DNA from 3 places in the Streptomyces sp. NPDC048275 genome. Region 2 is predicted to be linked to each of the others. Evidence: riboswitches for the same ligand, from Rfam matches in the RefSeq annotation. Region 2 holds a riboswitch; each other region holds the start of a gene.
What was found. A riboswitch is a leader RNA that binds a small molecule or an ion and turns the genes downstream of it on or off. The one in region 2 is predicted to bind cobalamin.

Region 1: another riboswitch for cobalamin. It lies ahead of AB0D57_RS06280 (ABC transporter substrate-binding protein); the one in region 2 lies ahead of AB0D57_RS45710 (5-methyltetrahydropteroyltriglutamate--homocysteine S-methyltransferase).
Region 3: another riboswitch for cobalamin. It lies ahead of AB0D57_RS06310 (energy-coupling factor ABC transporter permease); the one in region 2 lies ahead of AB0D57_RS45710 (5-methyltetrahydropteroyltriglutamate--homocysteine S-methyltransferase).

Annotation. Positions count from the first base shown of each region.
Region 1 covers NZ_JBEZLR010000006.1:101,673-111,829, reverse strand. Annotated here, with positions in the region: gene AB0D57_RS06285 (iron chelate uptake ABC transporter family permease subunit) at 1-724, opposite strand, end outside; gene AB0D57_RS06280 (ABC transporter substrate-binding protein) at 721-1,755, opposite strand; cobalamin riboswitch at 1,792-1,988, opposite strand; gene AB0D57_RS06275 (peptidylprolyl isomerase) at 2,186-2,677, opposite strand; partial or broken gene AB0D57_RS06270 (methyltransferase domain-containing protein) at 2,916-3,766, opposite strand; gene AB0D57_RS06265 (magnesium and cobalt transport protein CorA) at 3,879-4,985, opposite strand; gene AB0D57_RS06260 (sigma-70 family RNA polymerase sigma factor) at 5,266-5,880, opposite strand; gene AB0D57_RS06255 (hypothetical protein) at 5,975-6,652, opposite strand; gene AB0D57_RS06250 (hypothetical protein) at 6,722-6,862, opposite strand; gene AB0D57_RS06245 (heavy metal translocating P-type ATPase) at 6,859-9,147, opposite strand; gene AB0D57_RS06240 (hypothetical protein) at 9,147-9,386, opposite strand; gene AB0D57_RS06235 (amidohydrolase) at 9,442-10,157, opposite strand, start outside.
Region 2 covers NZ_JBEZLR010000166.1:2,150-11,437, forward strand. Annotated here, with positions in the region: gene AB0D57_RS45695 (CbtA family protein) at 1-413, shown strand, start outside; gene AB0D57_RS45700 (hypothetical protein) at 566-913, shown strand; gene AB0D57_RS45705 (histidine phosphatase family protein) at 997-1,587, opposite strand; partial or broken gene AB0D57_RS45710 (5-methyltetrahydropteroyltriglutamate--homocysteine S-methyltransferase) at 1,653-2,060, opposite strand; cobalamin riboswitch at 2,104-2,338, opposite strand; gene AB0D57_RS45715 (hypothetical protein) at 2,636-2,887, shown strand; gene AB0D57_RS45720 (helix-turn-helix domain-containing protein) at 2,884-3,252, shown strand; gene uraD (2-oxo-4-hydroxy-4-carboxy-5-ureidoimidazoline decarboxylase) at 3,438-3,956, shown strand; gene uraH (hydroxyisourate hydrolase) at 3,953-4,360, shown strand; gene pucL (factor-independent urate hydroxylase) at 4,366-5,277, shown strand; gene AB0D57_RS45740 (8-oxoguanine deaminase) at 5,387-6,784, shown strand; gene AB0D57_RS45745 (nucleobase:cation symporter-2 family protein) at 7,128-8,459, shown strand; gene AB0D57_RS45750 (chitosanase) at 8,526-9,288, opposite strand, start outside.
Region 3 covers NZ_JBEZLR010000006.1:113,854-124,010, reverse strand. Annotated here, with positions in the region: gene AB0D57_RS06345 (FHA domain-containing protein) at 1-363, opposite strand, end outside; gene AB0D57_RS06340 (protein kinase) at 594-2,606, opposite strand; gene AB0D57_RS06335 (tartrate dehydrogenase) at 2,950-4,032, opposite strand; gene AB0D57_RS06330 (LysR family transcriptional regulator) at 4,145-5,044, opposite strand; gene AB0D57_RS06325 (glycerate kinase) at 5,086-5,439, opposite strand; gene dctA (C4-dicarboxylate transporter DctA) at 5,439-6,893, opposite strand; gene AB0D57_RS06315 (DUF1775 domain-containing protein) at 7,187-7,945, opposite strand; cobalamin riboswitch at 8,074-8,257, shown strand; gene AB0D57_RS06310 (energy-coupling factor ABC transporter permease) at 8,287-8,976, shown strand; gene AB0D57_RS06305 (energy-coupling factor ABC transporter substrate-binding protein) at 8,973-9,350, shown strand; gene cbiQ (cobalt ECF transporter T component CbiQ) at 9,356-10,105, shown strand; gene AB0D57_RS06295 (ATP-binding cassette domain-containing protein) at 10,102-10,157, shown strand, end outside.

The DNA.
Region 1 (10,157 bases), on a different contig from region 2:
CCAGGCGCGTGCGGGCGACCTGGACGCCGAGCGTGGCCGCCGCGTCCTGCCCGAAGGCGAAGGCGTCCAGCGTCCTGCCGTACCCGAGGCAGACGGCCAGGACGAGCAGCAGCACGGCCAGGCACAGCCACACGTCGGTCCAGCCGGCCCCGCTGAGCGAGCCGAGCAGCCAGAACAGCACGGCACGGGTGGTGTCGGCGTCGGCCGAGGTGACCACGACGAAGGAGGTGAGCGCCGAGAACAACTGCATCGCGGCGACGCCGGAGAGCACGACCCGGTCGGTCGTCCCGCCGAGGGTGTGGGCCAGCAGGAGCATCAGCGCGAACGAGCACAGCGCGCCGACGAAGGCCCCGCCGGACAGGGACAGCGCCCCGCCGCCCGCGCCGAGCACGACCACGAGGACGGCCCCGGTCGACGCCCCGGAGGACACGCCGAGGACGAAGGGGTCGGCGAGCGGGTTGCGCAGCAGGGACTGCATCACCGCGCCGCACAGGGCGAGTCCGGCCCCGCACACCGCGGCGAGCAGGGTGCGGGGCAGACGCAGGTTCCAGATGATGCCGTCGCGGATCGGGGTGAGGCCGGAGGCGTCGCCGCCGAGGTGGGAGACGAGGACCGACCACACATCTGCGACGCCTATGTCGGCCGGGCCGATGGTGAGGGCCACGGCGACGGAGGCCGCCAGCGCCACCAGACCCGCCGCCCAGCGCAGCAGGGCCGGGGTCACTTCGCGAGGCCGAAGTCGCGCAGCCCCTTCGCGACTTTTTCGATGCCCTCGACCGTGCGGATGGTCGGGTTCATGGCCTGCCCGCTGAGCAGGACGTACCGCTTGTGCTTGACCGCGTCCATGTTCCTGGTGACCGGGTTGGACTCCAGGAACTCCATCTTCTTGGCGGCGCTCTCGGCGGTCTGCGACTTGCGGGTGAGGTCGCCGATCACCAGGACGTCGGGGTCGCGGTCGGCGACGGTCTCCCAGTTGATCTGGGGCCACTCGTCGGTGGTGTCGTCGAACACGTTCTTCGCGCCGAGGGTGTTGGTCATGAGGCCAGGTGCACCGCAACAGCCCGCCATATAAGGGGAGTCGGAGTTGGCGAACCAGTACAGGAGGGTGACGTCCGAGGCGTCGAGCCCCTTCGTCGCCTTCGCCACCCGGGACTTGAGGTCCGCGACCAGTTCCTCACCTCGCTCTTCCACGCCGAAGACGCGGGCCAGATCACGGACTTCGCGGTAGACGGTGTCCACGGTCAGCGGCTTCGTGCGCACGCCGTCGCCGTCGCCGCTGTTGTCCTTGCCCTCGCAGTCGGAGGGGGAGAGATACGTGGGGACGCCGAGCTTCTCGAACTGCTCGCGCGTGGCCACGCCGCCCTTGCCGAGCGTGGAGGCGAACGAGGCCGCGACGAAGTCCGGTTCACGGTCGAGGACCGTCTCGAAGGACGGCGCGTTGTCCGCCAGCCGCTTCACCTTGGCGTTCGCCTTCTCGAGCCCCTTCGTCACGGGGTCGGTCCAGGTGGCCGTACCGACCATGCGGTCGGCAAGACCCAGGGAGAGCATGATCTCGGTGGTGCCCTGGTTGAGGGAGACGGCGCGCTGCGGTCCGGCCCCGCTGACCTTCACGTTCTGCCCGCAGTTCTCGATCGACCGCGATGTGTCCGCCGCCGATCCCTCGGATCCGCCTGCGCCTCCACCCCCGCAGCCGGCAAGGAGGACTGTCCCGCACAGGAAGGCGGCGGACAGGGATGTGGCGCGCGTGACGGACACTGCTGTTCCTCTACGTCAAGGGCCCGTACGCGGGGCCCGACCGTACCGTGTGCCAGCAGGTTTTCGGACTCGGGGTCACTCGGACACGGCGCCTTCCCGGACCTCACTGGTCCAGTGGCCGAATAGCCGTGCCCGTCACCCTCACCGCTGCGCGTCAGTCCCGGATTCACACCGGATTCCCTGACCTTCGTACGTCGTCGTACGAAGGTGCGACTGGCCAGCGCAAGCTATCACGAGGCTCGAAGAGAAGAGCCGAGTCCCGGGACGTGGGGCCGGGCGGACGACCGCCGGCTTCGACGAAGCGCGCCATCACAAGCGCAGCTCCGTCGAGCGGGCGAACAATCGGCTCAAGCGGCACAGGACCGTGGCCACGAGGCACGACAAACGTGACAGACGTGACAGAGGTGAATCCTGTGTGCGGTCGGACCGCTCAGACGGTTCCGCAGTCCGAGATGACGATCTTCTTGGCGGTACCACCGGAGCGGCTGCCGAGCGCCTCGATCGCCTTCACGACGTCCAGGCCCTCCACGACCTCACCGAAGACGACGTGCTTGCCGTCGAGCCAGTCGGTGATGATCGTGGTGATGAAGAACTGCGAGCCGTTGGTGTTCGGGCCCGCGTTGGCCATGGACAGCAGGCCCGGCTTGGTGTGCTTGAGCTGGAAGTTCTCGTCGGCGAACTTCTCGCCGTAGATGCTCTTGCCGCCCGTACCGTTCTGGTTGGTGAAGTCACCGCCCTGGAGCATGAAGTCCGGGATGACCCGGTGGAACGGCGAGCCCTTGTAGCCGTAGCCGTGCTCGCCGGTGGCCAGCTCACGGAAGTTCCTGGCCGTCTTCGGGACGACGTCGTCGTACAGCTTGAACTCGATGCGGCCGAGTGGCTCGCCGTTCGCGGTCACCTCGAAGAAGACGTTCTGGCTCATAGCTCTGCCCCTCTGGATTCGAATGGTCGCACCCGAGCATAGAAGATCTTCGTACAAAGGCCTGACAGGCGGCCCCAGTGTCCGCTTGATCACATCCCCGGGCCGTCTTCGCTCTTTCGCGAGCAGCTGCGGCACCAGGGCCTGTCGTTTGGATCAGGTCGCGGGGAATCGACGATGCCTTGTCGCCGCAGACGCGCGTGCCAGACCCCGCTCACCGGCGTGATCCAAACGACAGGACCTAGGTGCCGCCGGTGGAGCCCTTCCACCAGACGAAGACCTCGGTGCTCGGCCGGCGTTCGGAGAACCGGGCCGACGGGGAGACCTCCCGCAGCAGTCGACGCAGGTCTGCTTCGAAGGCGTCGAGGCGCGCGCCGAACAGGTGCGGAGCCGAGGACGACATCGAGAACACCCACGCGACGACGTCGTCGATCGTGCGTTCCAGCGCCTGCCCGCCGGGAACGACATGGCGCTGGGGGCCGGAGAATCCCGCCCGGGCGAGCACCTCGGCCTCGCCGCCGACTGTTCCCTGCGGCAGTACTCCGCGGCCCGCTCGCCGGACCGGTCCCAGGTATCGCCTCACCAGCTCGTCCATCGCCGCGTAGGGCACCGCCGGATGGGAAGACCGTCGACGGTCCGACGCTCCGTCTTCAGGTCCGAGATGTGCACCAACGCCCCGGCGGGCCGGAGCATGTCCCTGATGGTTGCCGCCACCAGGTCGCGGTCCATCCAGTGGAAGGACTGACCGAAGGTCGCCACCGTGAACGTCCCGAGGCCTGCGGGCAGATCCTCGGCCCGGGCCTGGACCCACTGTGCCTTTTGGGCCACTCCCGCCTCGGCGGCCGCACGTCCGGCTTCCGCGATCATCCCGCCGTCCGGGTCCACACCGACGATCTCACCGACAGCGTGCGCCAGACTCAGGGCAAGGGTGCCCGGCCCGCATCCCACATCGAGAAGCCGCCCCTGGCCGTCGAGCTGCAGAACCTCGGCGAGAACGTCCGCCAGTCCGAGGGCATAAGGAAGCCTGCCGCGCTGATAGTAGGCGGCCGCGCCGGAGAACAAGGTGTCGTCCCACTCCCAGCCGACCGCCACATCCACTCACCCCTCATGACTCATGACCCATGTGAAGATCTCGCAGGCGGCGAGGTGCGGGCGCTCGGCGCCGGCGCCCTCCAATTGCCGGTCGGTCTTAGCCGTCAGCTCGTCACAGCCAGCCGTTGCGCTTGAAGCCGCGGTGGATCACGAGGCAGGCGGTCGCGATGACGACGAGGACGAGCGGGTAGCCGAAGCGCCAGCGCAGCTCGGGCATGTGGTCGAAGTTCATGCCGTACACACCGCACACCATCGTCGGTACGGCGATGACCGCGGCCCAGGCGGTGATCTTGCGCATGTCCTCGTTCTGGGCGACGGTCACCTGCGCGAGGTGGGCCTGGAGGATGGAGTCGAGCAGGGCGTCGAAGGAGGTGATCTGCTCGGTGACGCGGGCCAGGTGGTCGGCGACGTCGCGGAAGTACGCCTGTATCTCGGGGTCTATCGCGGGCATCGGCTGGACGGCCAGCGCCTGGACCGGGCGGCCGAGAGGGACCACGGCCCGCTTGAGTTCGAGGAGTTCACGCTTGAGCTGGTAGATACGGCCGGCGTCCGCACTGCGCGGGCTGTGCGGGGAGAAGACGTCCGTCTCGACCTGGTCGATGTCGTTCTGGACGGCATCGGCGACGGTCAGGTAGTCGTCGACGACATGGTCGGCGATGGCGTGGAGCACCGCGGCCGGGCCCTTGGCCAGCTGCCGCGCGTCGGCTTCGAGGTCTTCGCGCAGCGGGCCGAGGGAGCCGTGGCGTCCGTGCCGGACGGTCACGACGAAGTCGGGGCCGGCGAAGACCATGATCTCGCCGGTGTTGACCACCTCGCTGGTAGCGGTCAGTTCCTCGTGCTCGACATAGGCGACCGTCTTGAAGACGGCGAACAGGACGTCGCCGTACTGCTCGACCTTGGGCCGCTGATGGGCGTGGACCGCGTCCTCGACGGCGAGCGGGTGCAGGCCGAACAGCTCGCCGACCCGCGCGAACTGGGTCTCGCTGGGCTCGTGCAGGCCGAGCCAGACGAAGCCGTCGCCGCGTCCGTGACCGTGTTTGCGTACCCGGGCGACGGATTCCTCGACGCTGGGCGCGGCCTCCTGGCGGATGCCGTCACGGTAGATGACGCAGTTGACCACGGTGGAGCCGAGCGGGGAGCGAGCCGGATGGCTGAGGTCCACACGACGCCCCCGTCGTGCCAGACGGGCGACTTTGCGCAAGTTGCCGACCATCGACATACGCGTGCTCTCCTTCACCGGGTCCGGCCAGTGTGCCAGCCGAGGATAAGGCGGGCATCAGTCCGTGACCCGGTCAGTTCTGCTAGGACCTAGTCCGGCCCCTCCTCGGAAACCGTGAACACTTTGGCCCAAAGTGTTCACGGTTTCGGGGACCTATGCGGTGACCGCGGCGTCGCCGACCGGATGCCGAGTCCGAGCGCGGCTCCGTTGGAGATGCCCAGCAGCTACGGGTCGGCGGCGGGACGCCGACAGCACCGAGAACACGGCTGTTCGACCCTCGTCAGGCTGCCACCGGCGTCGGCGCGTCCGTCTCGGCGAGCAGGTCGACGAGGGTGGTCCTGGCTCGGGCCACGCGTGAGCGGACGGTTCCGACGGCGCAGTCGCTGACCTCGGCGGCCTCCGCGTAGGGCAGTCCCATCAACTGGGTGAGGACGAACGCCTCGCGGCGCTCGTCGGGCAGCGCGGCCAGCAGGTCGAGGAGTGCGACGCCGTCGTCGAAGCCGGGCAGACCGCGCGGCTGGGCGAGTTCGACGGCCAGCCGCCAGTCCGGTGCGTCGGACAGCCGCGGGCGGGTGGCGGCGTACCGGAAGCTGTCGATCACCGCGCGCCGTGCGATGGACAGCAGCCACGCGCGGGCGGACGAGCGCCCTTCGAACCGGTGCAGGCTGCCGAGCGCGCGCAGGAAGGTGTCCTGGGCCAGGTCGTCGGCGGCCTGCGGGTCGGCGGAGAGGTGGGCGACGTACCTCAGGACGTCGCGGTGCAGAGCGCGTACGAAATGTTCGACGGCATCCGGGTCACCGGCGCGGGCGGCGAGCGCCCAGGCGGTTATCGACTCGTCGACCGAGGTGGTGTCACCGCTTGTGTCGCACGAGGTGGGCAGGGCAGGAGTGATCACCTGGTTGTCCTTCTCGGTGAGGTGTACGGCCGTACGGCGGCGTACGGCCGAGGCCCGAGGCGCGCACGGGCTGCCTCGGGTACCGGCTGTCTTTTCAGACGACAGCGGTCCCCACGGACGGACCCCGAGAAGTGATCGCGTGGACGAGAAGGAGTCGCCGCGGCGCCCGGTCCGAGCGGGCGCGGTGTGCGCGAAGGCGCGGGCGGTGCGGCGGTGTGGGCAAGGCGAGCAGCAGCCGCAGCGGTGCGGCCAGCCGACCGGCCACGGCGCGCAGGATGCGGAAGGCGGCGCGTTCGCCGTACCCGAGCCACAGACCGCACAGCAGCGCGGCCAGCAGGTGGGCGACGAGCATGCCGAACGAGGAGGTGCCGCCCATGTCCATGGAATGCATTGAGTCCATGGCGTCCCTGTGCGTGGACTCCATGTGCGTGGACTCCATGTGCGTGGACTCCATGTGCGTGGAGCCCATGGCATGTTCCATCGGCCCCATGGACCTGCCGCCCATGCCCGCCAAGGCCGAGCTCTGTGCCTGCGAGAAGGCCCAGTGGAGCGCCCCCTGGGCGACGACCACCACGGACACGATCAGCGGCAGGCCGCGCTCGCGAGCGGCGAGGCACCACCCCGTACCGCCCGTCGCCGCGGCCGCGGCGCCCAACGCCCACCAGTGCACGTGGTTTCCGGACATCATGACGTGCCCCAGGGCGGCGAGCAGCACACAGACGGCCGCGAAGACCGCGGCCCGTACCGTGCGAGAACACCACCCAGCGCTCATGACGGGCTCTTCCTCATATCCGGGGTTCGGATGTCATGGTGCGGTACGGATATGACCCCGCCCTCCCACTCAATCCGGGACGAGTGATCCAGAACCCGTCGAGGTCACAGGGGGTCGTGCGATGTCGCCGGAGTTGGAGAGCCGGAAGAACGCGGCGAGCAGGGTGTCGGTGAGCCGGCGCCGGGTCGGACGCCAGAGGTGTTCGGTCACCGGCGGCCGCTCCGAGCCTTCCACGCGGGCGTCGGTTGCCAGGCGCGCAGCCGCAGGCTGTTGCCGACCACGAGCACCGAGCTCGCCGACATCGCCGCCGCGGCGACCATCGGGTTGAGCAGGCCCACCATGGCGAGCGGCAGGGTCACGACGTTGTAGCCGAAGGCCCACAGCAGGTTGGCGCGGATCGTGCCGAGGGTGCGCCGCGCGAGTCGTACGGCGTCCCCCAGCGTCTCGATGTCGCCGCGCACCAGGGTCACGTCGGCGGCCCCGATCGCCGCGTCCGTGCCGCCGCCCATGGCGATGCCGAGGTCGGCGCCGGCCAGCGCCGCGGCGTCGTTCACACCGTCCCCGACGACCGCGACCCGGCGGCCGTCCGCCCGCAGCTTGCGTACGAGTTCGGCCTTGTCCTCGGGGGAACAGCGGGCGTGCACCTCCTCGATGCCGAGCGCGGCCGCGACCGCGCGGGCCGGTGCCTCCCGGTCGCCGGTGGCGAGCACCGGATACGCACCGAGGCGCCGCAGCCGCTCCACCGCGCGGTAGCTGCCGGGCCGTACCACGTCGCCGATCTCGATCAGTGCCTCGGGCACGCCGTCCACCCGGACCAGGACGGTGGTATGCGCGGCGGCCTCGGCCGCCGGGAGCGCGTCCGCCAGGGCGGCGGGCAGTTCGTCCTCGGGCGCCAGGACTTCGACGAGGCGGCCCTCGACGCGGCCGCGGACTCCGCGCCCCGCCACGGCGCTGAATTCGCTCGGCTCCGGCAACGGCCGCTCGGGCCCCTCCCGCCGCGCGTACGACACGATCGCCCGGCCGAGCGGATGCTCCGAACCCTGTTCCACGCCACCGGCCAGCCGCAGCACCGTCTCCCGCCCGAGCCCGTCCGGTACGGCGGTGACGCGGGCGACGGTCATATGGCCGGAGGTGAGGGTGCCGGTCTTGTCCAGGACGACGGTGTCGATGTGCCGCAACGCCTCCAGCGCCTGCGGACCGCTGACCAGGACGCCCAGTTGAGCTCCGCGTCCGGTGGCGGCCATGAGCGCGGTCGGGGTCGCCAGGCCCAGCGCGCAGGGGCAGGCCACGACCAGCACGGCCACGCACACGGTGACGGCCGCCTGCGGGTCGGCTCCGGCGCCGAGCCAGAAGCCGAGGACGGTGACGGCGAGCGCGAGGACGACCGGCACGAACACCCCGGCCACCGCGTCGGCCAGCCGCTGCGCCCGCGCCTTGCCGGCCTGGGCATCGGTCACCAGCCGGGTGATCCGGGCGAGTTGTGTGTCGGCGCCGATCGCGGTGGCGCGTACGAGGAGCAGTCCGCCGACGTTCACGGCGCCGCCCACCACCGCCGAGCCGGGCCCGACCTCGGCCGGCTCGCTCTCCCCGGTGACCAGGGACAGGTCCACGGCGGAGCTGCCCTCCACGACCGTCCCGTCGGTGGCGACCCGCTCACCGGGCCGTACGACGAAGACCTGCCCCAGCCCCAACTGGTCGATGGGGACGAGTCGTTCGACCCCGTTCTCGCGTACCGACACCTCCTTGGCCGCGAGCCCGGCGAGGGACCGCAGGGCCGCCCCGGTGCCCCGCCGCGCCCGCCCCTCCAGGAACCGGCCGGTCAGCACGAACAGCGGCACCCCGACGGCCGCCTCCAGATAGACGTGCGCCGTACCGTCCGCCGCGGACGGCAGCAGACTGAACGGCATCCGCATCCCGGGATCACCCGCTCCGCCGAGGAAGAGCGCGTACGCCGACCAGAAGAAGGACGCCACCACGCCCAGCGACACCAGCGTGTCCATGGTCGCCGTCGAGTGCCGCAGTCCCCGCACCGCCCGTACATGGAACGGCCAGGCGCTCCACACCGCGACCGGAGCCGTCAGCGCGAAACACAGCCACTGCCAGTTGCGGAACTGCAGGGCGGGCACCATCGACAGCACGAGGACGGGTACGGCGAGGAGTGCCGTGACCAGCAGCCGCTCCCGCTCCGGCCGAGCGGCCTCCGGCTCCTCCTCATCCACCTGGCCCGCCTTGCCCGCCTGGCCCTTGTGCGTGGGGGGAGGCTCGGGCAGCGCGGCCGTGTATCCGGCCTGCTCGACCGTCGCGACGAGTTCGGCGGGGCGGATGTGCGGCGGATGGCTGACGTGGGCGCGACCGGTGGCCAGATTGACCGTCGCGGTGACTCCCTCGAGTTTGCCGAGTCGCTTCTCCACCCGTCGCACGCACGCCGCGCAGGTCATCCCGCCGACGGTGAGATCGGTGGTCACCAGTGGACCGGTCGCCGCTTCCGTGCCCATCAGCCGCCACTCCCGTGCATGTCCATGTCCTCCATGCCGCCGCCGCTTCCGTCGCCGTTTCCGCCGCCGGTGTTGGTGCCGTGCAGGCCGGGCGCGACCGGACCGGCAGTGGAGCCGACGGCGTAGGACACCGTGAACATGAGCGCGAGCAGCAGGAGGAAGCCGCAGAGCGCGGGCGGGGGCAGCAGTTTCCGAAGCGTGGAATCCGCGCCGGTGGAGGGTTGTGAGGACTCTTCCATCTTCAGGAGTCGGGAGTGCCGGGGCTTGAGTTCCGGAAGAGTTGAGTGACGTGCGTCACATAGCGTGCGGTTCCCCTTCCAGGCCGTCCACCAGCGTCGTGACCACCTCGATGTCACCGATGCGGGCGACATCGACGCGCCGCGGGTCGTCCCCCAGCACCACCAGGTCGGCCCGCTTGCCCGGGGTGAGGCTGCCCGCCCGGTCGTCCCAGTGGCAGGCGAAGGCCCCGCCGACGGTGTAGGAGCGCAGGGCGTCGTCGACCGTGATGGCCTCGTCGGGGCCGATGAGCCGACCGGACTCGGAGGCACGTTCGACCATGAACTGAATGGCCCGCAAGGGCGAACCGTCCGCGACGGGCCGGTCGGAACTGCCCACCAGCGTGATGCCCTGGTCCAGGAAGCCCTTGCCCCGGTACATCCACGGGGCCCGCTCCTCGCCCATGATCGACGCGTAGTCGTCGCCGAAGTACCGCAGGAAGTTGGGCTGGACCACCGCGATCGCGCCGAGTCGCGCGAAGCGGGGCAGTTGGTCGGGCCGGATCAGGCCCGCGTGTTCGATGCGATGCCGGGCGCCGGGGCGCGGCCGGAGGCGCTGCGCCCGCTCCAGCGCGTCCAGCGCGAGATCGGCCGCACGGTCGCCGATGGCGTGGACGGCGAGCTGCCAGCCGCCGAGGTGACCGTTGACGATGGTGTCGATCAGGAGTTCCGGGTCCTCCTGCAACTGCCCGGCATGGCCCATGCCTTCGTACGGGCTGCTCAGCGCGGCCGTGC
Region 2 (9,288 bases):
TTCCGTTCCTGAAGTACCCGGCCAACCCGCCGGCGGTCGGCAACGGCGACACCATCGGCAAGCGGACCACGCTGTACTTCCTGATGATGGTGCTCAGCGTCCTTCTCGCGATCGCCGCCACTCTCCTGGGCAAGCGGCTCGCACCGAAGCTGGGCACCTGGTACGCCACCGTCGCCGCGGTGGCCGCCTTCGCCCTGGTGATCGGGCTCGCGTACGCGTTCCTGCCCGTCGTCAACGAGGTGCCGAACGACTTCCCGGCCACCGTGCTGTGGCGGTTCCGCCTCTCCGCACTGGCCATGCAGGTCACCCTGTGGGGCGGATTCGGCCTCGTCTTCGGCGAGTTGGCCGAGCGGCTGCTGAATCCCAGGCCTGCGACGGTCGCCGCGGGCCGGCCGGTCGCCGCGCCCAACTGACGTGACCCGCCACACGAGTGAGGGCCCGCGGAACCATCCGGGGGCCCTCTCGCGTTTTCCGGGCACCCACGCCATCGGACCACGGACAGGACATGACGCACGGAACGGACCGATTGGACGGGAACCACCCGGGTGAGGAGCGGAGGAACCGAGTGGCCAGACGACCCCAGCCGCGCCACATCACCCTCGGCGGACGTGAGGCGGTCGCCCTGACGGTGGAGGAGTACGAGCAGCTGATCGCCAGCCGACGGCAGATCGGCGGCCAGAGCGCCCGGGTACGGGTGCTCGCCCACAAGGCGAAGCGCACCGAACAGCTCCTCCAGGAACTGGAGACCTTGATCGGGGCCCCCGCGGTCTGCCTTGAGCGGGGCGGGCAGGCACCGACGGCATGCCCGCCCCCGTGGCCCGCCGTCGGCGCCACACAGTCGGACACGGCTGCCGACTGCCTGCGCTGCGCGATAGCGGACCTGCTGCGCCGCCACCGGGACCCGGCCTCCTGAACCACCGCGGCGACAGCCCGCCGCCCCGCCCACCGCTCCAGCCTGCCGGCCCGCTCGTGCGGCGCGCTGCCCACCGTTGTGGCTCAAAGGTCGGCGATGGTTTCCGGTACGTCCAGCGGGCGTCCCAGCCGCAGGTTCCAGCGCCCGGCCCGTCCACTGAGCTCCGTTGCCGTCAGCGGCGGCACGTCCAGCCGCCAGAAGGCCGCGGCGGACATGCCCAGGGCGTGGACGACGGCTGCCCGTACGACCTCCGGCTCGACCACGGCGAGCGTACGGCCGTCCGACTCCGCCGCGGCGTCCAGCCAGCTCCCGACCCGGGCGCACACGTCCTGGACCGACTCCCCGCCGTGGGGCGCCGAGGCGGGGTCGGCGAGCCAGCGGGCCACCGCCTCCGGTTCGGCGGCGCCGACCTCGTCGAGCGTGAGGCCCCGCCAGCGGCCCACATCCAGGGCCGCCAGCCCCGGCGCGTCCTCACCACGCAGACCGAGCGCCGCTGCCGTCTCACGGCACCGCACACCGGGCGAGGCGACGACACGGACGGCCCGGGGCAGCGATCCTGCCGCCGCGCGGGCCCGGGCTGCTCCCGCGTCGTCGATCGAGCCGCCGTCGTCGAAGCGGGCCTGCCGCAGCGACCGGCTCGTCGCGGGCGAGATGAAGGTGACACGGCTGGTCACTGGGTGGCTCCTCCTGGTGCGGTCATGGTGTGCGGCTCTACCCTCCCCGACCTGCGGTCCCGGTGTCAGGACAGGGAGATTTCCTCGCGGACCGTGCGGGCGGCGGCGACCAGGTTCTCCAGTGAGGCACGTGTCTCGGGCCAGGCGCGGGTCTTCAGGCCGCAGTCGGGATTCACCCACAGCCGTTCGGCGGGGATGGCCTCAAGTCCCTTGCGCAGCAGGGCGGCTGCCTCCTCCGTGCTCGGCGCACGCGGGGAGTGGATGTCGTAGACGCCCGGTCCGGCCTCGCGCGGGTAGCCGTGGGCGGCCAGTTCGCGGGCGACCTGCATGTGGGAGCGGGCCGCCTCCAGGCTGATCTGCGTGTCCGGCCGCACTCCGCTCGTGCTGAGCCGGAACGCTTCGGTGGCCCAGGCCAGGTAGGCCGGGCGGTCGCCTGCCCGCAGCGGCAGCGTCTCGCGCAGGGCGGGCTCGTCGCCGACCCGCCCACGAGGTCACCGGGATGTCCGCGCACGCATCGTTCGTACGCGGGCAGTTGGCAGGTCTTCGGACTCGCGGGCACGTCCCGTCGTACGAAACCGTCGTACGAGACACCTACTGGCCGTCGCTTCCCAGGCCCGTTCGTCGGGCCCAGTGCGTATGACGGCGGTCGTTCCCGCTCACCGCTGCGGGGCAGTCCCGGATTCCCGCCGGGTTCCCTCTTACGACGCATCCCGCCTGGCGGACGGGGCGAACCAGCTGCGCCGGCCAGCCTAGGGGAGCGGCTGACAGCGTGCCGCGGCACGTCCAGCATTCGGAGGGTGAGATGAGCCATGCGATGGGCGGGCGTGAACCGACGGCGGGCGGGTACCGGGGCGGCCCGCCGGTCACCCTGTGTGCGGCCCGGCCTGGTCGAGCACAGGGGCGCATGCCCTTCGGTACGCGTATGCATCGCTGCTGATTGCCGTGGGGTAGTCCGTTAAGGTCGTGTCCCAGCGACTGGGGCACACCAACGCTGCGATGACGCTGGGTGAGAGAGCGCGCAGATCAGATCCGATGCCATGGGGGCACAGTGCGATTGAGAGTGGAGTTCACGACCGAACCCTTCGACCTCGACGAGGCGCCCCCGCACGCGCTGGTCGCCCGCGAGGTCATTGAGGCGGCCGAACTGGACGCCGTGGACGTCGGCCCGTTCGGCAATACCGCGGAGGGCGGTGCGGACGTGGTGCTCACCGCGGTCGACGCGCTGCTGCGCAAGGCTCTGGAGGCGGGCGCCACCCGGGTCTCGTTGCAGGTGAACGTGGTCGGGGAGGGCGATAAGTGACCGGTGTCGGGGACGATCCCTTCGTTACGGCGGTCAAGCCGCTGGTGGACGCCATGGGCGGTGAGATGGTGGCGCCGGACCAGGCCGGACCCGACGACGTCGTGCTCTCCTGGGAGGGCGCGGACGTGGTCGCCGTACGGCTGCCGCAGCTGGCCGACTCGCTCGATCACATCCTGGCCGCCCTGGAGCGCAAGCGGGGCAAGCGGCTGGCCGATCTCGACCGCAAGGCCAAGCAGGAGGTCGTGCGGATACTCGAGGCCCGTGGCGCCTTCTCCGTGCGGCACGGGGTGGAGACGGTGGCGAGCGCGTTGGGCGTGAGCCGCTTCACCGTCTACAACTACCTCAACCGCGAAAAGGACTCCTGACCAGCGAAAACGCCAGGATGGGCGCCCTCTCGCGCCGCGCCGTCGTGCCCGTGTGACCCGCCGCCGTCCGGACTCCCCGGGCGGCGGTTTTTGTTACTCGAAGTTTTCAACAAAGTGTTGACGTGGTGTTTCGGAGGGCGTTAGCTGGCCGCAGCCCGTCCAGCACAAGGCCACGGAGGCTTCCCGTGACTTCGAGTACGACACCCGGCAGTCTCGCCCGGTTCAACGCCCTGGAGGAGCAGGCGGCCTACGCCGCCCTCCACGAGGTGTGCGCCTCCTCGGCGTGGGTGCGCGGGCTGCTCGCCCGTCGCCCGTACGCCACCCCGGACGCCTTGTTCGCCGCGAGCGAGGCCGTCATGGCCGAGCTGACCACCGCCGACCTGGCGGAGGCGATGGCCGGGCACCCGCCGATCGGCAGGCCGAAGCCCGGGGACCCGACCTCCTCCCGGGAGCAGCGCGGCATGGCCGGCGCCTCCGCGGACCTCAAGGCGGAGATGCTCGAACTGAACCTGGCCTACCAGGAGAAGTTCGGTCACGTCTTCCTGATCTGCGCCACCGGCCGCACCGGCGAGCAGATGCGCGACGCGGTCAAGGACCGGATCGGCAACTCGCCCGAGCAGGAGCGCGAGATCGTCCGCTCCGAACTGGGCAAGATCAACCGTATCCGTCTGTCCCCTCTCGTACAGCAGGAAGATGAGGCATGAGCACCGACACCACAGCGTCCGTGTCCACGCACATCCTGGACACCAGCGTCGGACGCCCCGCCGAGGGCGTCGCCGTCCGGCTCGCGGCCCGCGCGGGGCATGACGCGGACTGGCAGCCGCTCGGCGGCTCCGCGACCGACGCGGACGGGCGGTGCAAGGACCTCCCGGCCCTGCCGGAGGGGACCACACACGTACGGCTCGACTTCGAGGTCGAGGCGTATTTCGAGAAGTCCGAGAACAAGCAAGCCGATGCGCAGCAGGACGCCCCCGCGAATCGGGACAGCGGTGCGAGCGGAGTGTTCTTCCCGGAGGTGGCGATCACCTTCGCCGTCACGCCGGGCGAGCACTACCACGTGCCGCTGCTGCTCAACCCGTTCGGCTACTCCGTTTACCGAGGGAGCTAGCAGACATGCCGACGTTTCTGGGACAGAACCAGTACGGCAAGGCCGAGAACCGCGTCGTCAAGATCACGCGGGACGGTGCCACCCACCACATCAAGGACCTGAACGTGTCGGTGTCGCTGAGCGGCGACATGGACGAGGTCCACTACTCCGGCTCGAACGCGAACGTGCTGCCGACCGACACCACCAAGAACACGGTGTACGCGTTCGCCAAGGAGCACGGCATCGAGTCCGCCGAGCGGTTCGGCATCCACCTGGCCCGCCACTTCGTCACGAGTCAGGACTCGATCCACCAGGCCCGTATCCGCATCGAGGAGTACGCCTGGGAGCGCATCGAGACCTCCGACGCGGACGACGTCAAGCACTCGTTCGTACGAAAGGGCCAGGAAACCCGGCTGACGCAGATCACGTACGACGGTGAGTCGTGGGAGGTCGTCTCCGGCCTCAAGGACCTGACCGTGATGAACTCGACCAACTCCGAATTCTGGGGCTACGTCAAGGACAAGTACACGACGCTCCCCGAGGCGTACGACCGCATCCTGGCCACCCAGGTCTCCGCCCGCTGGCGCTTCAACTGGAGCGGCGACGAGCAGCGGATGCCCGACTGGGAGAAGTCCTACGACCAGGTCAGGAAGCACATGCTCCAGGCCTTCGCGGAGACGTACTCCCTGTCGTTGCAGCAGACCCTCTACCAAATGGGTTCGCGCATCATCGAGCACCGCGGCGAGATCGACGAGGTCCGTTTCTCCCTCCCGAACAAGCATCACTTCCTGGTCGACCTCAAGCCGTTCGGGCTTGAGAACGATACCGCCGACGGGGCCGTCTACTTCGCGGCCGACCGTCCCTACGGTCTGATCGAGGCCACCGTCCTGCGCGACGGCTGCGAGCCGCAGATCCCCGTGGACCTCACCAACCTCTGAAACCCTCAGGTATCCCCTTCTGCGGCACCCGTGGCGTCGACAGCCGCGGCACTCAAATCTCCCAGGGTCCTGCCGTGCCCACCCCACCGAACGAAGAAGGAGAAGCACCATGGCAGCAGCGGCAGACGCCACAGTCACCCAGCGGATCGTCATCGAGAACTGTGCGATCGCGACGGTCGACGCGGGCGACACCGAGTACGCCTCGGGCCATGTCGTCGTCGTGGGCAACCGCATCGAGTCCGTCGGCGCGGGCAGGGCTCCGGAGGGCCTGGAGAACGTCGTACGCCGCATCGACGGCACCGGTCACATGGCCACCCCCGGCCTGGTCAACACGCATCACCACTTCTACCAGTGGATCACCCGCGGCCTCGCCACCGACCACAACCTCTTCAACTGGCTCGTCGCGCTCTACCCGACCTGGGCGCGCATCGACGAGCAGATGGTGTACTCCGCCGCGCAGGGCTCCCTCGCCATGATGGCCCGTGGCGGTGTCACCACCGCCATGGACCACCACTACGTCTTCCCGAAGGGCTCCGGCGACCTGTCCGGCGCCATCATCCGCGCGGCCGGCGAGACGGGCGTCCGCTTCACCCTCGCCCGTGGCTCCATGGACCGCAGCGAGAAGGACGGCGGGCTGCCGCCGGACTTCGCCGTCGAGACCCTCGAAGGGGCGCTCGCCGCCACCGAGGCGACCGTCGACGAGCATCACGACGCCTCCTTCGGCGCGATGACACAGATCGCCGTCGCGCCCTGCTCGCCGTTCTCCGTGTCCACCGAACTGATGCGGCAAGGAGCCGAGTTGGCCCGTCGCAAGGGCGTACGGCTACACACGCACGGCTCGGAGACCGTCGAGGAGGAGCAGTTCTGCAAGGAGCTGTTCGGGATGGGCCCGACCGAGTACTTCGAGTCGACGGGCTGGCTCGGCGAGGACGTCTGGATGGCGCACTGCGTCCACATGAACGACTCCGACATCGCCGCCTTCGCCCGCACCAAGACGGGCGTGGCCCACTGCCCGTCCTCCAACGCCCGTCTGGCCGCCGGCATCGCACGCGTCCCCGACCTGCTCGCGGCCGGCGTCCCGGTCGGCCTCGGCGTCGACGGCACCGCGTCGAACGAGTCCGGCGAACTCCACACCGAACTGCGCAACGCCCTCCTCATCAACCGCCTGGGCGCGCACCGGGAAGCCGCCCTGAACGCCCGTCAGGCGCTGCGCCTGGGCACCTACGGCGGAGCCCAAGTCCTGGGCAGGGCGGCGGAGATCGGCTCCCTGGAGCCGGGCAAGCTCGCCGACCTCGTGCTGTGGAAGCTGGACACCCTAGCCCACGCCTCGATCGCCGACCCGGTGACCGCCCTGGTCTTCGGCGCCGCGGCCCCGGTCACGCTCTCCCTCGTCAACGGCAGACCGGTCGTCGAGGACAGCCGCCTGCTGCACGTCGACGAGGACGCCGTCGCCCGCTCCACGCGGGAACAGGCACAGCGCCTGGCGCGGATCGCCGCGCAGGCCTGAACAGTTGAAGATCTCCGGCCGAGGGGGACGGCCCTCGGCCGGTAGCCATGGACCCGAGTGGGGTCCATGGCGGCCGTGTCCGGGGCGTGCAGGGACGTGCGCGCCCCGGAACGGTCCCCGTTCCCTCTGAACGGTCTTCGTCCCGGTCCCACCCCCACGCTCGGCTTCGCTCGCGCGGGGGTCCCCCATGACCGCGCATCACCTCCCTGAACACCGCGTCAACGCCGACGTGTATCCGACCGGAGGAGCCGCCGTGGCCGCCCAGCAGCCCGAGCCCAGCACCGATGCACAACCAACTGACCAGCCCAGGCATCCAGTTGACGAAAAACTCCCACCCCTGAAGATGGCGACCAGCGGCCTCCAGCACGTCGCCGCCATGTACGCCGGAGTCGTCGCCCCACCTCTGATCGTCGGCGCCGCCGTCGGTCTGACCGCCACCGAGCTGACCTTCCTCACCGGCGCCTGCCTGTTCACGGCGGGCCTCGCCACCTTCCTGCAGACGATCGGCTTCTGGAAGATCGGCGCCAGGCTTCCGTTCGTCAACGGCGTCACCTTCGCGGGCGTCGCCCCGATGACCGCGGTCGTCGCCTCCGCCAAGGACAAGAGCGACGCGCTGCCGGTCATCTTCGGCGCGGTCATCGTCGCGGGCGTCCTCGGCTTCATAGCCGCCCCCTTCTTCAGCAAGGCGATCCGCTTCTTCCCGCCCGTCGTCACCGGCACCGTCATCACCCTCATCGGCATCTCGTTGCTGCCGGTCGCCTTCGGATGGGCGCAGGGACCCGACCCCGCGGCGGACGACTACGGCTCGACGACCTACCTGGGCCTGGCCGCCGCCACCCTCGTCATCGTGCTGCTCCTGCGCCGCTTCACCCGCGGCTTCGTCAAGCAGATCGCCGTACTGCTCGGCCTCGTCATCGGCACGCTTGTCGCGATCCCGTTCGGTGTCACGGACTTCGCTCCGGTGGCCGACGCGGACGTCGTCGGCTTCCCGGACCCGTTCCACTTCGGCGCCCCGCAGTTCCAGGTCGCCGCGATCGTCTCGATGTGCGTGGTGATGGTGGTCTCGATGACCGAATCGACCGCGGACATGCTGGCGTTGGGCGAGATCGTCGAGCGTCCCGCCGACGAGAAGACCATCGCGGCGGGCCTGCGCGCCGACACCCTCGGCTCGGCGATCAGCCCGCTCTTCAACGGTTTCATGTGCAGCGCCTTCGCGCAGAACATCGGCCTGGTCGCGATGACAAGGATCCGCAGCCGGTACGTCGTCGCCACCGGCGGCGGTTTCCTGGTGCTGATGGGCCTGTGCCCCATGGCCGCCTCGCTGATCGCTGTCGTACCGCGCCCCGTCCTCGGCGGCGCGGGCGTCGTCCTCTTCGGCTCGGTCGCGGCCAGCGGTGTCCAGACCCTCGTACGAGCGGGCCTGGACAAGGACAACAACGTCCTGATCGTCGCCGTATCGCTGGCCGTCGGCATCATCCCGATCACCGCGCCGGAGTTCTACCACGCCTTCCCGGAGACCGCGAAGATCGTCCTGGACTCGGGGATCTCGACGGGGTGTGTGGCGGCCGTGGTCCTCAACCTCGTCTTCAACCACCTCGGCAAGGGGCAGGACGCGGACGACGTGACCCACCCCATGGAGGCGGGCGAGGACCTGAAGGCGGTCCCGGCCCACTGACGACTCGGGCATACGAAGGGCGCGGCACCCAGGGGTGTCGCGCCCTCCGCCGTACCCCCGGCCCGGTCAGCCGATGTGGTAACTGTCCCCGTACACCTGCCAGTCCAGCGGCGGGTCAAGGTTCAGGTTCCGGTTTCGCAGGAAGACCCGCTGCGCGGTGTCGACCCGGCTGGTGTCCTCGTGTGCCGCCTCCTGCTTCATCGCCCAGACGCGCGCGTCGAGGAACGCGTTCAGATACGTCACTTCGTCGCCGCCCTGGGCAGGCGGCCGGGCACTGGACAGGGCCCGCCTGCGGATGTTGCCGAAGCTGGTGCTGTCGCCGCCGTCGCCGTGCATCACGATGGCGTCGTAGTACGTGAACTGGCCGAGGACGCCTATGCCGTCGGCCTTGCCCTGCCGGACGGCGGGGTTGAAGTACACGCGGTCGCGCTCGTCGTTCTGGGCCTGCTGGAACGCCGAGTCCTGGGCGGCCCTGTTCCAGTCGCCCGGGAAGCCGGGGTCCAGGCCCTCGTGCGAATCGGTGCCGTCCACGTTGCGCAGGGCGGGCAGGTATTTCGCGAGGACATTGCCGGGCTTGCGCTGCGCGTACAGCTCGACGAGGTCGAGCATGTCGCCGGTGCCCGAGCAGAAGCCGATGATCCCGGCGGTGTAGCCGCGCCCGTCGCCGATGTCCTCGATGTACCCGTACTGCGCCTTCCAGTCCAGCGAGGAGTTCTCCGCGCTGGACACCAGTTTCATGGCGATCTCCTTCTTCGCCGGGTCGTCCAGACCTGCCGGCGCGGCGGTCGCGGACTGGGTCGCGATGACCGGACCTGCCACCAGTGAAGCT
Region 3 (10,157 bases), on a different contig from region 2:
CAGCTCGCCCGGGTTCGCCGAGGCATTGGCGCGGGGCAGTTCGAGCTGGGAGAGGTCCAGGACCGTCTCCAGGGCCTCCTGCGTCTCGAACAGGAAGGTCTCGTCGCCGATGCGTATGGAGTCACCGGGCACGAGCACGTGACGGGTGACGGGCTGGTCGTTGACGAAGGTTCCGTTCTTGCTGCGGTCGTAGAGGACGAACGCGCCGTCCTCCGCCACAATCTCGGTGTGCAGACGGGAGGCGCTGACGCTGACGATGATCACGTCGTTGTCGCTCTTGCGTCCGAATCGCAGCGGAGCGTTGCCCAGAACCACGCTCTGACCGGCGAAGGGACCCGTGCGTCCCACGATGACCGACGACACAGAAACTCCTTGCGAAAGTCTCGGATGCGGGGAGAGGAACCGCACCCTGCGGTTGGTCCGCCACGAGGGTGAGAGTGGTTCGTCACTCCCACAGAACTCCGGTCCAGCGAGGCTCACTTGACCGGTATTGTCCGAGTCGGCCCGGCAGCGGTCCAACTCGTACTGATTGAAGTATGACCGACGCGCGGGGATGACTCTGCTGCGCGGCACCGACCTTGACGCCCGGTTGGCTAACCGCCCGTCGTCGAGGCGCATGTCACCGAGAACGACACCGAGTTGGACACCGTCTCGAACGGTGAGCGGATCTCCACGGCCATCTGGCTGCGGAGTGTTCCGCTCTGCGCATACGTCGACAGCCGCACCGTCTCCTGATGGGTGCGGGGGCCGCCTTCCGGGAACGCCAGCGTCCGCCACTGCCGGTCGATCACGGACCCGTTCGTCGAGACCCACCGGTACGAGAACTGGAAGGGCAACTCGGACACTTTGAAGGTCGCGGTGAACCAGGGAGCCTGCGAGTCCGCCGGGGGACAGTCTCCGACGTATGTGGTCGCGCCCCCGGTCACGGTGACCGAGACGGGCTGCTCGGCAGTGTCGCCGCCGCCGAGCGCATAGCCCAGGCCGCCTACGAGCAGCGCGAGCACGGCCGCTCCCGCCGCGGTCAGGTACCCGATGCGCCGTTTGCGCCTCGTGGGGCCGTGACCGGACTCTTCGGCGCCCTCGAGCTCGAGCGCCGCAGAAACGGCCGTGGGTACGGGCCCTGATACCGGGCCTGCCAATACGGTGGGCGACTCGGCGATGCCCGGGGCCGAGGCGGCCTCCGGCGCGGGACGTGGCGGGGCGGGAGAAGCGGGGACGTCAGGGACGCCGGGGACGCCGGGGCTGTCCACGGTGGGCAGGGAGGCGGCGCCGACGGACGAGCGGGCGCCCAGAGCGGCCGTCTCGGCGGTGGCCGCCGGTACGGCACCGGGAAGCGAGGGCTGTGCCGGGGCGGTGGGGGCGTCGGGGTGTGCCGGGGCCGTGGGTATGTCGACCGTGGCGGTGGGTGTGTCGGCCGTGGCGGTAGGTGTGTCGACCGTGGCGGTAGGTGTGTCGACCGTGGCGGTAGGTGTGTCGACCGTGCCCGCCGTCTTTGTTTCCGGCGCGGTGGAGGCGTGGGCGGTGTCCGCCGACGCCCCGGAAGCCGCAGGTCCCTTTGCTGTGGGGGCCTCGACTGTCGCCGCCATGTCCCTGGCGTCCATGGCGCTTTCCGGGACAGACGATGACGCCGAGACGGTCGGCGCCCCGGCCGTGGCCATCGGTGCGGTCTCCCCGAGCGGGGACTCGGCGGTGGGCAGCTCTTCGGTGGCCGGTGCGGGCAGCGGGGCGGACAGCGTGGCCGTGCCGGCGCCGGAGACGCCGTCAGCAGCACCAGTCAGGCGCAGCTCCTGCTCGGCCTGTTCGACCGACATCCGATCGTGGGGGTCCTTGCGCATCAGGCCTTCGATGACGGACACGAGGGGTCCGGCCCTGTGCGGCGGGGGCAACTCGTCGTCGACGATGGCACGCAGAGTGCTCAGCGGGCTGGTCCGGCGGAAGGGCGAACGGCCCTGGACGGCCGTGTAGAGCAACGCTCCGAGGGACCACAGGTCCGACGCGGGGCCGGGGTTCTGGCCCAGTGCCCGCTCCGGCGCCAGGTACTCGGGAGAGCCGACGAGCTCACCGGTCATCGTCAGCGCGGAATCCCCCTCCACGGTGGCGATGCCGAAGTCGGTGAGCACCACCCTGCCGTCGTCTGCGAGCAGGACGTTGGCGGGTTTCACGTCGCGGTGCAGCACTCCGGCGCCATGCGCCGCGCGCAGCGCGGCCAGTACCTCCGCACCTATGCGCGCGGCCTCCCGCGGTGTGAGGGCACCCTGGGAGCCGATCACGTCGGCCAGAGACCGGCCGCGGACGAACTCCATGACGATCCAGGGTCGGCCGTCGTCGGTGGCGACGTCGTGGACGGTCACCACACCGCGAGCACTGATGCGCGCCGCCGCCCAGGCCTCCCGCTCCAAGCGGGTGTACATCCGCTCGACCTGCGCTACGGCCAGTCCGACGGGAGCGCGTACCTCCTTGACGGCGACCTCGCGCTGCAGTACCTCGTCGCGGGCGCGCCATACGGTGCCCATACCGCCCTCGCCGAGAACGGACAGCAAGCGGTAGCGACCGGCGACCAGCCGTTCGGCACCCGCGTCCGACGACGACGTGTTCTGCTGTGGCATGAGGGCCGTACTCCCTGTCCATTGCGAACGGCCGAGGAGTGGCGACGCCCCCGTCCGATCCGTGGCCTGACGGGGCGTGGTCCCTTCGGTTCGGTCACGGCCGGACGTCCCGCCGGAGTTCACCTCCCGCCCCGGTCTACGGCGCGGACGGACCGGCGACGCACCGCGCCGCCGGCCGCGAAGGACACAGCCCCTGGACAGTATGGTCAAACACCTGATGTTTCGTGAAGTGCGGACCTGGGTGCGGGCTCGTCCTACCGCTCGCTGTGAGGAAGTTGTGACGTCGCGGTGGTCATGCCGTCGACTTTTTTTGTCCGGCCGTCAGAGGCTCAGCGCGTCGTCGTCAGACGTTCAGCGCGTCGATGAGGGCTTTGGTGACGTCCTCGGTGGTGGCGATGCCGCCGACGTCGCGGGTGAGGATGCCCGCGGCGGTCGTGGCCTCGATCGCCTTGTTCAGGCGGGCCGCCTGGTCGGGCAGGCCGAAGTGCTCCAGCATCAACGCCGCGCTGCCGACCGCGCCGATCGGGTTGGCCAGACCCTGGCCCGCGATGTCCGGCGCGGAGCCGTGGACCGGCTCGAACATGCTGGGGAAGCGGCGCTCGGGGTTGAGGTTGGCGCTGGCGGCAAGCCCCAGGCTGCCGGCCAGCGCGCTGCCGAGGTCGGAGAGGATGTCCGCGTTGAGGTTGGAGGCGACGACGACCGACAGGTCCTCCGGGCGCAGGACGAACTTGGCGGACATCGCGTCGACCAGGACGCTCTCGGTCTCCACGTCCGGGTAGTCGGCGGCGACCCGCTTGAACACGTCGTCCCACAGGACCATGCCGTACTGCTGGGCGTTGCTCTTGGTGACCGAGGAGACCTTGGGGCGGGTGCGGGTGCGGGCCAGGTCGAAGGCGAAGCGCATGATGCGTTCGCAGCCGACTTCGGTGAACAGGGACGACTGGATGGCGACTTCGCCGCCCTGCCCGCGGCCGGAGAGGTTGCGGCCGCCGAGGCCCGCGTACTCCCCCTCGCTGTTCTCGCGGACGACCACCCAGTCCAGCTCGGTGTCGTCGGCCTTGCGCAGCGGGCTGGTGACGCCGGGCAGGAAGTGCACGGGACGGACGTTGGCCCACTGGTCGAAGTTCTGGCAGATCTTCAGGCGCAGGCCCCACAGGCTGATGTGGTCGGGGACGGTGGGCCAGCCGACGGCACCGAAGTAGATGGCGTCGAAGTCCTTCAGGCGGTCCAGGCCGTCGTCGTCGATCATCTTGCCGGTGCGCTCGTAGAACTCGCAGCCCCAGGGGAACTCCTCCCAGGTGAACGCGAAGGCCCCGTGCGAGCCTTCGGCCAGGGCGTCCAGGACGGCACGCCCGGCGGCGACGACCTCCTTGCCCACGCCGTCGGCAGGGATGGCGGCGATACGGAACGTGCGGGGTGCGGTCATGGGGGCCTCCGGCTCGCTGTGGTGCGGTCGATTCGAGTCAACACAGCGGCGTCGGGGCGCGTCCAAGACCTGCTTTCGATACGACCCATAGGCCCGGCCGATCGGTTCGTCGTCAGGCGTCCCGTGCCCGGCGCTGGGCCAAGGACCTGGTGAGGGTGAGGAAGGCGCGGGCCGCGGGGGTGAGATGCGCGGGCAGGCTGACCATCGCCACGTGGAGGTGGGCGGTCGGCGCGATGGGTGCCACCGCGGCACCGCAGCGCCGGGCGAGCCTGGTCCAGGAGGACGGCAGGACGGCGACGCCCACGCCGGTGAGGACCAGGGGCAGGATGGACGTCCTGTGGTCGACGACCGTCACGATCTGGGTGCCGGTGCCGCCCGTGGTGATGTCGTCGACGATGCTGCGCATCAGGCTGCCTGTACGCGACGCGATGAGTTTCTGTCCGGCGAGGTCCTCGGGCCTGATCGTGACCCCGTCCTCGATGGCCCCGCCGGGCGCCGCGACGACCACGAACGGCTGGTCCTCGACGTGCAGGACGTCCAGCCCGGAGAGTTGCAAGGGGCTCGCCGAGCCCAGCAGCCCCAGTTCGCAGGCACCGCTGCGAACCAGGGAGATGACCTCGTCCGGGGTGAACGCGGCCTGGGTGCTCACCGTCACGGACGGATGCAGCTCGGCGAAGCGATGGATGAGGGTGGTCAGCGGTTCGATGCCCGGGGAGGGCATGGTGGCGACCTCGACCGTGCCGCCGTGCAGCCCGGCGAGCGCGGCGGCGGTGTCGCGTACGGCGGCCAGGTCCCGCAGGACGCGCCGGCTCGGCTCCAGCAGTTCCGCACCGGCCTCGCTCAGTACGACGCCCCGGCCCACCCGGTGGAAGAGGGCCACCCCGAGGTCGGCCTCCAGGTTCGCCATGGCCTGCGACAGCGAGGGCTGTGCCACGTGGAGCGCGGCCGCCGCCTTGCTGAACCCGCCGTGCTCGACGATGGCCAGGAAGTACTCCAGCTGCCGGGCGTCCACGGCGCCGCCTCCCGGTCGTAGCGTCGATCGATAGGCTCAACCTACCTTTCCGGCGACAGCGGGCCGCTGAGGGGCACCTCATGGTCACCGGAGCCGATCCAGCGCTCGGCAACGGTCCGTCCGCACTGGGTGAGCAGGCGGGCGGACAGCTCGCTGTCGTTCGCGCAGTCCTGGTCGGTCAGGTCCGTCAGGGCCTGGACGGAGCGGAAGTGGGCGGCCGTCCGGTCGGCGGGCAGCGTGCAACGGCCGGCCACGGCGTGCACCGCCCTCCCCTGCTGCCGGGCCCGACGAGCCGGCGCGACCGGCAGCTTGCCCGACAGGGACTGCTCGCCGAGGCTCCCTTCGCCGGTCACGACGAACTTGAACTTGTCCGGAGCCACCAGGATGGAGACCATCAGGGCTTCACCTCGGCCGGCATCGGAGCGGCGGCGCTCACGGCGTCCCTGTGCCTGGACGCGGGGACTTCGTGGCCGGCCTGGGCGGCGGGCGGCAGAACAGCCGCCCGGACTTCTTCGAGCTCGGTGACCGGTGGCAGATCTCCGGCCTTGCCGGACAGCACCGCGCGGGCCCTCGCCAGGTCCAGGTTGTTCTCCCACCTGGCGATGAACAGGGTGGCGACGGCATTGCCGGAGAAGTTCACCATGGCCCGGCACTCCGACATGAACTTGTCGATGCCGAAGACGAGCATGATGCCGGCCGCCGGGACCGTACCGACCGTGGACAGGGTCGCGGTGAGGGCGATGAAGCCGCCGCCGGCGACGCCCGCGGCGCCCTTGGAGGTCAGCAGCATGACAGCGAGCAGGCCGAGTTGCTGGGTGACCGACAGGGGCGTGTCGGTGGCCTGCGCGATGTAGAGGGTGGCGAGGGAGAGGTAGATCGCCGCGCCGTCGAGGTTGAAGCTGTAGCCGGTCGGCACGACCAGTCCGACCGTGGACCGCTCGACGCCCATGTGCTGCAGCTTGCGCATCAGCCCCGGCAGCGCGGGCTCGGCGGTGGAGGTGCCCAGGATCAGGAAGTACTCCTCCTTGAAGTAGCGGAAGAGCTGGAAGATGTTCAGCTTCACGTACGCGGCGAGCACACCTCCCAGCACCACCACGACGAACAGGGCGGAGGTGACGTAGAAGAGCAGGATCAGCGAGCCGAGACTGGTCAGCGTGGACAGGCCGAACTTCCCGATGGCGTACGCCATCGCGCCGAAGGCGCCGAGCGGCGCGGCCTTCATGACGAAGGACAGCACCTTGAACACGACCTCGGTGAGGCGGTTGACGCCGGCGATGATCGGTTCGCCCACCGCGCCGACCGACTTCAGCGCGATACCGAAGATCGCCGCCAGAAAGATGACCTGGAGGATGTCGCCCTCGACGAACGGGCCGAAGAAACTGTCCGGCACGATGTGGGTGAGGAACTCCCACCAGTGCTGGCTCTCGCCCTTCGCGATGTAGTCCCCCGCGTCGCCCGACGTGTGAAGGGTGGCCGGATCGGCGTGCACACCGTCACCGAGACGGAAGATGTTCATGGCCACCAGGCCCGTCGCCATGGCGACGATCGTGCCGACCTGGAAGTAGGTCAGTGCCTTGATACCGGTGAGCCCGACCTGCTTCAGGTTCGCGACTCCGGCGATGCCGCCGATGATCGTCAGGAACACGATCGGCCCGATCAGCATCTTCATCGCGGTGATGAACGTCGTGCCGATCGGCTCCATGGACGTGGCCAGGTCCGGCCACCGCCAGCCCAGGACGATGCCGATCACGATCGCCACCAGCACCTGCACGTACAACTGCCGGTACCACGGCTTGGCCGCGATGCGCGCGGCTTGTTCGGCTCGCTCGTTGCCCGGAGTTTGCGTCATTGCGGCCTCCCTGATCGCGCGACACCGAGCCCGATCGGTACGCGCCAGCTTGCGCCACAGTGAACCGGCCCCCGTGTGAAGCGGTCCACGACCAAAAATCGATGCCCCGTATAGGCGCGGCCTATCTGTTCTTTGCCGGAAGCCCGAGGCAGCCCGAGAGCCCCTTCACGTGGGCGAAGGGGATCTCAGCCACGGCAGGGAACCTCACCTCGAGCAGACCCGTCGCCCCTGCCTGTGCCGTGAGCACTGCTGGGGACCGGGCGGGAGGTTTCGTACGAGGGGGCTGCGGGGCGTCAGGCAGCGCCGCCGCGACGGCTCCTGAGCCACCACACCGCGCCGCCGATCGCGAGGACGGCGATGCCGATACCGACGGGCACGGCGACGGACATACCGTCGTCGTCCGATTCCTTCGCCACCGGCTTCGCGGACGCCGACGGCGCCCCGGAGGTGGGCTCGCCCGAGCCGGTGCTGGGCGAAGGCGAAGGCGAGGGCGAGGGCGAGGCCGTCGTCGTCTGTCCGGTGGGGCTGGGGCTGACGGGTTCGGCGCCGGGGGCGGCGGGCTTCAGCTCCAGGCGGGGTGCCGGATGGCCGTGGCCGTCCTCGCTCACCTCTTCGTCCAACTCGATCCAGCGGTCGACCTGGCCGTCGCTGTAGGTCTGCAGGGTCTTGAAGTCCAGCACCTTGACGTCGGGCAACTGCCGTACGGTGACGACGTACTCGGCGTCCTCGCCCACCGCGAGCTTCGGCCCGGACACGATGTACCCCCGGTTGGTGGGCGCGAGCTTCCAGCCCTTGGGCCCTTCCTTGTAGGAGATGTCCTGCGGGGTGATGCCTTCGGGCAGGATCACCTCCAGCTTGCTGATCCCCGCGGAGCCGGACTCCGACTCCGCGGTGAAGGTCAGCGCGACATTCTGGTCGAGGGCACGGGCGCCCTCCGCCTCGACCTCCGTATGGGCGGCCGCCGGTCCGGCGGTGGCGACGGCGACCGCGAGCGCGACCGCGGTGAGGACGCCGGAACGGCGAAGACTGAACGGCGATGTGAGGCGCGACACTTGTGGCTCCCTTGTGCACTGACTGTGGTCGGTGAATTCAAGCGCAGGCAAAGACTCGGAGCCAGGTGTGAGCGCATGCGCCGCCTTCACACCTCTGTGCCCCGCTTGTCACCCTCCCGGTGCACGCACTACTGTCACGACGCCTTGGTGCACGGGAAATCCGGTGTGATACCGGTGCGGCCCTCGCCACTGTGATCGGGAAGTCCGGCTCCAGCCCTCGCGGGCAGCCACTGGGTCCTCGGACCCGGGAAGGCGGAGTACGGGCGGTGGTACCCGTCAGCCAGGAGACCGGCCAAGGCGCGTCAACCATCCACGAGGTGCTGGAGAGGGTCTGCTGAGCCATGCACATAGCCGAGGGTTTTCTGCCCCCTGCGCACGCGGTCGCCTGGAGCATCGCGTCAGCGCCATTCGTCGTCCACGGAGTACGGTCCCTCACCCGTGAGGTCAGAGAGCATCCCGAGAGCACCCTGCTCCTGGGCGCCTCCGGAGCCTTCACGTTCGTCCTGTCCGCGCTGAAGCTGCCCTCCGTGACCGGGAGTTGCTCGCATCCCACCGGCACGGGGCTCGGCGCCATCCTGTTCCGGCCGCCGATCATGGCGGTGCTGGGCACCATCACCCTGCTCTTCCAGGCGCTGCTGCTCGCGCACGGCGGCCTGACCACACTCGGCGCCAACGTCTTCTCGATGGCGATCGTCGGGCCCTGGGCCGGGTACGCGATCTACCGGCTGTTGCGGCGGTTCGACGTGCCGCTGATGGTCGCGGTGTTCTTCGGCGCGTTCGTGGCCGACCTGTCCACGTACTGCGTCACCAGCGCGCAGCTGGCGCTCGCGTTCCCCGACCCGAGCAGCGGGTTCCTGGGCGCGCTCGGCAAGTTCGGCTCCATCTTCGCGGTCACCCAGATCCCGCTGGCGGTGAGCGAGGGGCTGCTGACGGTGCTGGTGATGCGGCTGCTGGTGCAGTCCAGCAAGGGTGAGCTGACCCGGCTCGGGGTCCTGCTGGCCGGCAAGAAGACCGAGGCGGTGGCCCGATGAGCAGAAACACGAAGATCAACGCCTTGCTGCTGCTCGTCGTGGCCGCGCTCGCCGTACTGCCGCTGGTCCTCGGCCTCGGCGACCACAAGGAGGAGCCGTTCGTCGGCGCCGACGCCGAGGCGGAGACGGCGATCACCGAGATCGATCCGGACTACGAGCCCTGGTTCTCGCCCCTGTACGAACCGCCGTCCGGCGAGATCGAGTCGGCGCTGTTCGCCCTCCAGGCCGCGATCGGTGCGGGCGTCCTCGCCTACTACTTCGGTGTGCGCCGCGGGCGGCGCCAGGGCGAGTTGCGAGCCCGGGCTCACGAAGGAACGGCCCCTGCCGGGACGGACTCGCAGACCACCGGGGAATCCACGGCGGGGCGGGCCTGAGACCCGTGCTGCCGATCGACGCGGCGGCGCACAGCAGCCACTGGCGCCGCCGCCACCCCGTGGACAAAGCCGTGCTCGGGCTGGGGCTCACCCTGCTCGCGATCTCCCTGCCTCCCTGGCCGGGAGCCCCCCTCGTGCTCGTCACGGCCCTCACCGTGCTGCTCGGCCCGGCGGGCGTACCCTGGCGCCGGCTCTGGCGCGCCTACCGCGTTCCGCTCGGCTTCTGCGTGACCGGAGCGGTCACGCTGCTCGTGCAGGTCGGCGGCCCGGACGGGTTCGTGACCCTGGCCGACGGGGGGCCGGTGCGCGCCGGAAAACTGCTGCTGCGCACCTCGGCCGCCTCGCTCGGCGTGCTGCTGTTCGCGTTCACCACGCCGATGTCCGACCTGCTGCCGCGCCTGGTGCGGGCCGGGGTGCCCGCGCCCGTGGTCGACGTGGCACTGGTGACGTACCGGATGAGCTTCCTGCTCCTGGACTCCGTGCGCCGGATCCGGGACGCGCAGGCCGCCCGGCTCGGGCACACCACACGGGCCGCCACCTGGCGCTCCCTGGCCGGGCTCGGCGCCACCGCGTTCGTCCGGGCCTTCGACCGGGCGACGCGGCTGCAGGCCGGGCTCGCCGGACGCGGCTACGACGGCACTCTGCGCGTCCTGGTGCCCGAGGCCCGTGTCTCCGTCCGCTTCACGGCCGCGAGTCTCGCGCTGCTCGCAGCCGTGGCCGTACTCACCTTCGTACTCGAAAGGCCGCCGGCATGAGCGAGCCCGCCCTCGTCGCACTCTGCGGCGCGTCCTTCGCGTACGAGGACGG